4 regions of the Kribbella sp. C-35 genome follow, and region 1 is predicted to be linked to each of the others. Evidence: riboswitches for the same ligand, from Rfam matches in the RefSeq annotation. Region 1 holds a riboswitch; each other region holds the start of a gene.
What was found. Region 1 has a riboswitch for cobalamin ahead of cobN (cobaltochelatase subunit CobN). Riboswitches for the same ligand answer to the same signal wherever they lie in the genome.

Region 1 (2,195 bases):
CCGAACCAGGTGGCGTACGTGGACAGGGGGACCTTCGCGACCGCGTTGGCCAACTGCTCGTCCGTCAGCCAGTCGACGTCGTGCCCGCCCGCCGCGATCAAGCGGTGAATCAGGCCGTCAGCTCCGTCCGCGCCCTGCAACTCGCTCAGATCGAGGTCGCCCAGGTCGTACCCGGCGTCCTTCAGCTGCCCGAGCAGCACGACCGCCGACGCAGGTGTGTCCAGGCCGACCGCGTTCCCGATCCGCGCGTGCTTGGTCGGGTACGAGGACAGCACCAGCGCGATCCGCTTCTCGGCCGGCGGAACATGCCGCAACCGGGCGTGCGCGACCGCGATCCCGGCCAGCCGCGCGCACCGCTCCGCGTCCGGCGCGTACCGTGCCAGACCGTCGGCGTCGTACGACTTGAACGAGAACGGGATCGTGATCAGCCGCCCGTCGAACTCCGGGATCGCCACCTGCGTCGCCGCGTCCAGCGGGCTGACGGCCGCGTCGCTCTCCACCCACTGCTCGCGGGTCGAGGTCAGCGCGAGGCCCTGGATCAACGGGATGTCGAGCGACGCCAGCGCGCCCGCGTCCCACGCGTCATCCGCACCGCCCGCGCTCGCGTTCGCCGCCACCGCGCCGCCGGCGGCGAGAAGCGTGGTGACCAGTACGTCGCACTTCCGCAGTAGATCGAAGAGCCCGACGTTCTCGGCCGGGTCGAGCCCGCGAAGAGTCCCGCAGTACACCGGAAGTGGTTGCGCGCCGGCCTCGGTGACCGCCGCCGCGAGCGCGTCGACGAAGGCGGTGTTCCCGGAGATCTCGTGCGCCCGGTAGTACACGATCCCCACCACAGGCCGGTCGTCGTCGACGAAGGACCCGCGGACGCCGTACGCCGGGAGCGCGTGCGGCGGCTCGAACTCGTCGCCGGTCAGCAGCAGCGTGTCGCGCAGGAAGCCGGCCAGGTTGCGCAGGTTGTCCGCGCCGCCTTCACGCAGGTAGGCGAGCGCCTCGGTGACCGCACCGGCGGGCACGGTCGACAGCGACATCAGCTCGGCGTCCGGGGCGGCCTCGCCGCTCACGACCACCGCGGGCTTCCCCGAGGCGAGGACCGCGTCGAGCCCGTCCTCCCACGCGCGGCGCCCGCCGAGCAGCCGGACGACGACGATCTCCGCGTCGTCGAGCAGCGGTCCGAGCCCGGCGAGATCGAGCCGGGCCGGGTTCGCCACGTTCCACCCGGCGTCGGCCGCGGCGGCCGCCAGCAGGTCGGTGTCGGCAGTGGACAGCAACAGCAGCTTCGCAGGCATGCGCACGCGTTCCTTTCCGAGGTATCCACGCCCCGATTCCAGGTACGACGGCGGCAGTTCCTGACTCCCCTTCACGGGTCACAGTGGCGGGACCGCCCCGGACTCACACCGGGTTCCTGCTGATGCCGTCGATGACGGCATGACTGTAGCCGACGGAGCTGCCGGCGTCGCCGGAGCAGGTGTGGAAGTCGTCCCACGTTGTCGCGTTGACCCGTGCACTGGCTTTGGTATAGGGCGGAAAGACAGGGTTTGTACTGCGGACGCCCTCCGGCGTCGCACGGCAACGTCTTCTTCAGCACAGGCCGATCCGGTTCCACCTGAGCTGAAGGAGACCATCATGCGCTTGAAGGCCTGGAGACTTCTGGTCGTCGTACTGGCCATCGGCCTCGTCGGTCCTGCCCTCGTCGCGGTGCCGAGCCAGGCCGGCGGCGTCCGGGCGGGTCCGGCGGTGATCACCCAGTGGAACACCATCGCCGGCCGGACGATCTACACGGAGAACGCCACCCCGGTCCCGGTGGGGAGCCTGTACTTCGGCTTCGTGTCGCTGGCCGTGTACGACGCGGTGGTGGCGATCGAAGGCCGGTACCAGCCGTACCTGAAGCAACCCAAGGTCCGCGGGAAGGCATCGTCGGAGGCAGCGGCCGCGACGGCGGCGTACGAGGTGCTGCGGTACTACTTCCCGGCCTCGGCCGCGCAGCTCGCGACCGACTACGCCGCCTCGCTCGGCGGCATTCCCGACGGCCGGTCCAAGGTCCGCGGAACCGAGGTCGGCCGGCACGCGGCCGCGACGCTGATCCAGGCCCGGCTCAACGACGGCAGAGGCGCGAACATCCAACTCACCGTGACACCCGCTCCCGGAGTCTGGCGCCCGACACCCGATGCCAACGCCGCGATGCTCGCCCCGTGGCT
Region 2 (2,195 bases), 820 kb from region 1:
CGCAGCCCGGCGATCTGATCGACAAGGCCAGGGGCGGAGACGAGATCGAGGGCCAGACCGTCGACGCCGGTCGAGGTCAGCACGGGAAGCGCCGGACCTGGGTCGCCGAAGTACGTCGCGACCAGCAGGCGTGGCCGGTCGGTCAGGGCGGCGAGCTTCGTGTACGCGCGCTGCAGAGCGTCGAGCTCGGCCGGGGTGCGGTCCTGCACCAGCGCGGGTTCGTCGAGCTGTACCCAGTCGGTGTCCAGTTGGGCGAGCAACTCGGCGTACACGTCGACGAGTTGGTCCAGCAGGGTCAGCGGCTGGACGTCGTCGGACTTGGAGAGCAGCAGGAAGGTGAGCGGACCGATCAGGACCGGGCGGAGATTCACGTCGTACTCACGGGCTTCGGCCAGTTCGGTCAGGATCTTGGCCGGGTTCAGGGTGAAGCGGGTCTCGCGGTCGAGCTCGGGCACCAGGTAGTGATAGTTCGTGTCGAACCACTTGGTCAGCTCGAGCGGGGCGACGCCGTCGCGGCCGCGGGCCATCGCGAAGTACTGGTCGAGGTCGCCGAGGCCACGGAATCGGTCCGGAGCGACGCCGAAGAGCTGGACGTGGTCGAGCATCTGGTCGTAGTACGAGAAGGTGTTGCCGGGGATGGTGCCGAGGCCGCGGGACTTCAGGTCGAGCCAGGTCTCCGCCCGGAGCCGGCGGGCTGTGGTTTCGAGTTGCGTCGCGTCGCCGTCGGCCCAGTACTGCTCCAGCGCGTGCTTGAGTTCGCGGCCGGGGCCGATCCTCGGGTAGCCCAGGATGGTGGTGCCGAGGGTGTTGCCAAGAGTGTTACTGGTGTTCACGTCTCTCTCCTCGCGAGCGTGCCGATGGATCGGCGGATCGCTCGCGGGAAAACGCAGGGACCACGGGTACGCCGTGAGCCCGGGCGGGTCCTCCCACGAGACCACCGATCCCCCGCGCACCCGGGTTGGGCGTGCGGGCCGGCGGCAGGTCTTCGGACTCACGGGCAGACCGGCCAGGACCGGTGGACCTACTGGCCGTCGCTTCCCGGACGTTAGTCCAGTGCTTGTGACGGCGGTCGTTCCCGTTCACCGCTGCGGGGCAGTCCCGGATTCTCACCGGGTTCCCTCTTGCCTCGCCCAGCCACATCCTGCGTGACCACGCGAACCGTCGGCACGATCGAGCGTACGCGCGCCGGATGCGGTTCGGCGTACGGCGAGACCAACGCCACTACCGCAGGCGCCGCGCGACGGCCGGATCCGGGATCTCTCCGCGGACAATGGCCGCCAGCACGTCAACACCGTCGACGAGCCGAGGCCCCGGTCGCGCGAAGTACCCGTTGGCGTCCACGGCCCACACCGGAATGTCCGCCGGCAGGTCGCCCATCAGGAGCTCCGTCAACTCGGTAGCCCCATCAAGCCCGAACCCACACGGCGCGGACACCACCACCTCGGGCTGCGACTGCCGCACGGCTTCCCACGTGATCGCCTTCGACCGCTCCCCAGCCACCCCCAGCACATTCACCCCGCCCGCCACCGTCACCATCTCCGGCAACCAGTGCCCCGGCGCAAACGGCGGATCCGTCCACTCCAACAACGCGACTCGCGCACCACCACTGGCCCGCCTACCCAGCCGGGTCCGGAGGCTCTCCACCAACTGCGTGGCGTCTCGGCCGATTGCCTTTCCGATGGTCTCGATCGACTCGAGTATCTCGGTCAGGTTGTGCGGATCCGTGCTCACCACGTCCGCGCGACACCCCAGATAGTCAAGCGCCTCGTCGACATCCGTCACGTCGATCGCGCACACCGCACACAGGTCCTGGGTGATCACCACATCCGGGTCGAGCTCGCGCAACGCACCCGCGTCCAGGTGATACAGATCCTCCCCGGCCGCGACCATCCGACGTACAGCCGCGTCGATCTCGCCCGGTGTCAGACCCTCGGGCAGCGCGGTCGTCGACACGATCCGCCGGTGCGAGCAGCCGCCGGAAAGTCGCACTCGAAGGTGACCCCGACCACATCCGCACCGCCACCGAGCGCGAAACAGATCTCGGTCGCCGAAGGAAGCAACGACACGATCCGCACCCCGCAGACTCTAGCCCGACTACCCACCGAACTCCCGACGAAACCCCCGCAGCGCCCGCGCCGGAGGTTTCATCGGTGAAGACGCCGAATGTCTCGCGTTGTCAATCAGGGAAGGGTTTT
Region 3 (2,195 bases), on a different contig from region 1:
TCAGGTACGCCGCCACCACAGTGACGACCAGCCCGACGACACCGCCTGCGAGCCGGGCGATTTCGCCGTACCGCGCGGCCCACCGGGACAGCGCGACGCCGGCCCAGACCGCGAGCAGGCCGATCACCAGCGTCAGGAGATAGGTGACCGTACGGCGGGTGATCGTGTCCGGATCACCGACCGCGGGCGGGTTCGGCGGGTACTTGAGGAATGGGACCAGCACGATGCCGACGAAACCCGCCGCGGCGAGCCCGAGCGCGGCGTACGCGTCGTTCTCTGTCCGGAGCTTGCGGCGGAGCAGCGTGAACGCGACGGCGAACAGTCCGCCGAGCGCAACGCCGTACAGGCTGGTGGCGAGGAACAGCCCCGCTTTCTGGCCTTCACGGCTGACCAGCGGCTCTTCTTCCTCCGCCTGGTCAGCCTGGTCGGCATGGTCATGATCATGGGTGTGCGCGGCGCCGGCCTCTTCGATCGCGATCGCCGCGTCGACACGCGGCTCGCCCAGCACGTAGGCGAACGTTCCGGCCAGCAGGCCGGCGAAGAGTCCGACGATCAATCCGCGCACCAGGAGCGATCCGAAGGTGCGCATGTCGTCTAGTGGCTGTTCTTAATGACAGGGCACGCCGAGAAGGTGGCGACCGTCGTGCATCAGCTCGTGCAGGTACATCCCGGACCGGGACACCGCACCCTGGTCGAACCCGACCAGATACGCGAGCAGCAACATCAGGCCGACGCTGAGCAGCGCGGCAGCAAGAAGCTTGGGCGAGAGAGCCGGTACGGCGACCGACTGGGCAGGAGCTGCCATCTGAACTGAACCTCCTGGGGAAGTGCGCGTCCCCTTCGAAAGGCTGCGAGTGCCCGAGCGTCCTGACTTACGAGCCGAAACTCGATCACAGTGGCGCGGCCGCGCCGGCTTCTCACCGGCTTCCCTCATGGCACCGCAGGTTGACCCTCGAACCGTAGGGTCCCACCCACCCCCCGGTCAACGCACCACGGCACACCGGTGACCTATCCCACCCCAGGTGAGACAGCAGACGAGGGGTTATCCGCTGGTCTTGTGCCTTCTCCCCTGGTGTACGAGGGGAGAACCCCCAACGCGAGGGGATATCCAATTCTGTGTAGGCGGTGTGCGGCTCTCCGTCTACTCTGAGGAGATGCCGTCCGCTCATCACTTGTTTGCGTTTGCGATCACTGCGTTCATCATCATCGTCGTGCCGGGGCCGAGTGTGTTGTTCATTGTGGGGCGGGCGCTGGCGGTTGGGCGGCGCGAGGCCGTGTTGACGATGGTGGGGAACACGCTTGGCGCGGCGGTTTTGCTGGGTGGGATCTCGGTTGGGCTTGGGACGTTGATTGCTGCGAGTGCGGTGGCGCTGACCGTGGTGAAGCTCGTTGGGGCGGCGTACCTGATCTATCTCGGGGTGCAGGCGTTTCGGTCGCGGAAGTCGTTGGTCGAGGCGATGCGGGGTACCGCGAAACCGAGCAGTACCCGGCGGACCATCCGGCAGGGGTTCCTGGTGGGGGTGACGAATGCGAAGACGGCGGTGTTCTTTGCTGCTGTGCTGCCGCAGTTCGTCGACAAGGGGGCCAGTGCGCCGGCGTGGGCGCAGATCCTGGTGCTCGGGCTGATCTTCATCCTGATCGCGCTCTGCTCGGACAGCGTCTGGGCGTTCGTGGCCGGTACGGCGCGCGAGTGGTTCGCTCGCTCACCACGCCGGCTCGAGCTGGTCGGCGGCACCGGCGGCCTGATGATCATCGGCCTCGGCGCCAGCATCGCGGTGACAGGCTCTAAGGAGTAGCGGTACGGCGGCCTGCGGGTACTCCGAGGAGTGCGAGCAAGGCCGGGAGGCCGAAGGCGATCAGGTAGGCCAGCACGGCGGAGTGCGGTTCCATGGCTGCGAACAGCGAGCCGCCGATCGCGAGGATTGTTGCGGTTGACAACGAGTCGCTCAGCTGGAGGGCGGAGCTGTTGGCGCCCTGCTCGTCGCGTTCGGAGTACTCCAGGACCAGGACCGACAGCGTCGGGAACACGGTTCCCATGCCCAGGCCGGTGAGGCTCCAGCCGAGGATGCCGACCAGGATCGGGACGTCCGGGTTGAGCGTCAGCGCTGCCGTGACGATGCCGACCAGGATCGCGAGCATGCCGGCCTGCAGGAAGACCGCGTGGGAGAACGGCTGGTTCGGCCGACCGCGGTACC
Region 4 (2,195 bases), on a different contig from region 1:
CGGAATGGCGGGAACGCGCGGCGCCGGTCCGCGCCGGCTCCGCGGCCGAACTCCTGATCGAGGCACTGCCCGCCGCGCCCGTGCTGACGCTCGCGGCCGCGGCCCAGCTCATCGACCGTTCCCAGCAGGCCGCCAACCAGGGCCTCGCCCGATTGGTCGAGACCGGCATCCTGCGCGAGCTCACCGACGGGCGCCGGAACCGCGTCTACGAGGCGCCCGAGCTGATCGACGCGTTCACCTTGCTGGAGCGTCGCTTCGCGAGTCCGGCCGCGGACACCCGGATCGAGCCGCCTAGCAGACCGGTCCCGGCAAGGCCAGAACCGACACACTAGGGGGTTTGACTTTCTGGTTGCGATCGAGCAAGAATTCGAACATATGTTCGATCGTACAGGGGAGTTGTGATGCCGGAGGCGTTCGACTGGGACATCCTGCACCGGCCGTCGGCGATGGCGATGGTCCGCGGCCAGCTCGGCTTCAGCTGGATGGTGCTGTCCGGGCGGCTCGCCCAACTGACCGACGAGCAGTACTTCTGGCGACCGGGCAGCGAGGCGCTCACCGTCGTACGGCGGCATTACACCGGGCGGTTCCGGCCGCTCGGGTCCGGCGAGTGGGTCGCGCAGTGGCCGGACGAGCCGGACCATCGCGGACCGCGGACGATCGCCTGGCTGATCGCGCATCTGACCGAGATGTTCTTCGAGCGCTGGGAGTGGACGTTCGGCGAGAGCCGGCAGGGGCGGGCCGACATCACGCTGCACGGCAACGCCCGGGACGCGGTCGCCTGGCTGACCTACTGGGTCGAGGCCTGGCAGGACGCGATCGCCGGTCTGGACGAGGACGCCGCGATGACGATCGGCCTGAGCCAGGCGAACGAACTGGACGCCGCCGAGCCGTTCGGCCACGTGGTCCTGCGACTGAATCGCGAGCTGATCCATCATGGCTCGGAGATCATGACACTCCAGGATCTCTACGCGGTCGCAGCGTGAGGACCACAAGATGTGCGACACGCGGCGTGGCGCTCCCACAAGATATAGATCTTCCCACCTAGCATCACTACTACTGGTGGTTCGGAGCGGTTGGCACCACAAGATGTTGATCATTCCGAGGCAACAGGGGAATCCGGTGCGAATCCGGAGCTGCCCCGCAACGGTGTGTGGACGTGCTGTCGAGGCGTGTCCGCGAGCCCGGATACCTGCCACCGGTGCGTGCACCGCCGGTGCACGCGGTCCGAGATCTCGCGGGTGGGTCGCAGGGCGGACGGCAGTGTTCCCCGGCCGGTGCTGCCGGTCCCGTCATGCGCCCGCTCGCGTGGTCCCGGGTCACCGAACTCTTCTGGAGCGCACACCTGTGACCATTGCTTCCTCATCATCTGTGGCTGCATCACCTGTTTGGGGGGACCTTCGAACAGAACTGACCGTCATCCGCCGCGACGGCAGCAGTACGCCGTTCGACGCCGGCAAGATCTCCGTCGCCGTGACGAAGGCGTTCCTCGCCGTCGAGGGCGCCGACGCGGGCGCCACCCACCGGGTCCGTGACCTGGTCGCCGACCTGACCGGCCGGGTCGTCACCGCCTTGACCAGCCGCGGCGACACGCGCCGCAGCGTGCAGGTCGAGGACATCCAGGACCAGGTCGAGCTGGCGCTGATGCGCGCCGGCGAGCACCAGGTCGCCCGCGCCTACGTGCTGTACCGCGAGGAGCGGACCAAGGCCCGCACCGCCGCCGACCCGACCGGCGTCACCGAGAAGCCGGCGCTGACCGTCCGCGCGGCCGACGGCAGCCGGTCCCCGCTCGACGTCGACCGGCTCCGGGTGATCGTCGCCGAGGGCGCCTCCGGACTCGACGCGGTCGACCCCGAACTGATCCTGAACGAGACCCTCGGCGCCTGCTACGACGGCATCGCACACCACGAGGTCGAGCTCGCGCTGGTGATGGCCGCGCGGTCGTACGTCGAGACCGAGCCGCAGTACAGCTTCGCCGCGTCCCGCCTGCTGCTGGACCAGATCCGCCGCGAGGCGCTGGGCCGCGTCCACGGCGAGCCCCGGCAGGCCAGTCAGGCCGACATGAGCACCGCGTACGTCGACTACTTCCCGCGCTACATCCAGACCGGTATCGAGGCCGGCCAGCTCGATCCCGAGCTCGGCCGCTTCGACCTCGACCGGCTCGCCGCGGCGATCAAGCCCGAGGCCGATCTGAACTT

Region 2: it holds a riboswitch for cobalamin, as region 1 does, so the genes downstream of both, metE (5-methyltetrahydropteroyltriglutamate--homocysteine S-methyltransferase) here and cobN (cobaltochelatase subunit CobN) in region 1, are expected to answer to the same signal.
Region 3: it holds a riboswitch for cobalamin, as region 1 does, so the genes downstream of both, ACLJOO_RS10210 (CbtB domain-containing protein) here and cobN (cobaltochelatase subunit CobN) in region 1, are expected to answer to the same signal.
Region 4: it holds a riboswitch for cobalamin, as region 1 does, so the genes downstream of both, ACLJOO_RS42020 (ribonucleoside-diphosphate reductase subunit alpha) here and cobN (cobaltochelatase subunit CobN) in region 1, are expected to answer to the same signal.

The regions. Positions count from the first base shown of each region.
Region 1 is NZ_JAJPWG010000002.1:247,553-249,747, forward strand. Features, by position in the region: gene cobN (cobaltochelatase subunit CobN) at 1-1,286, opposite strand, end outside; cobalamin riboswitch at 1,321-1,467, opposite strand; gene ACLJOO_RS13900 (vanadium-dependent haloperoxidase) at 1,624-2,195, shown strand, end outside.
Region 2 is NZ_JAJPWG010000002.1:1,070,013-1,072,207, reverse strand. Features, by position in the region: gene metE (5-methyltetrahydropteroyltriglutamate--homocysteine S-methyltransferase) at 1-833, opposite strand, end outside; cobalamin riboswitch at 959-1,178, opposite strand; gene ACLJOO_RS17605 (cobalamin-binding protein) at 1,222-1,989, opposite strand.
Region 3 is NZ_JAJPWG010000001.1:2,017,184-2,019,378, forward strand. Features, by position in the region: gene ACLJOO_RS10205 (CbtA family protein) at 1-589, opposite strand, end outside; gene ACLJOO_RS10210 (CbtB domain-containing protein) at 608-805, opposite strand; cobalamin riboswitch at 842-973, opposite strand; gene ACLJOO_RS10215 (LysE family translocator) at 1,155-1,796, shown strand; gene ACLJOO_RS10220 (MFS transporter) at 1,786-2,195, opposite strand, start outside.
Region 4 is NZ_JAJPWG010000009.1:208,897-211,091, forward strand. Features, by position in the region: gene ACLJOO_RS42010 (Fic family protein) at 1-332, shown strand, start outside; gene ACLJOO_RS42015 (DinB family protein) at 402-983, shown strand; cobalamin riboswitch at 1,044-1,212, shown strand; gene ACLJOO_RS42020 (ribonucleoside-diphosphate reductase subunit alpha) at 1,369-2,195, shown strand, end outside.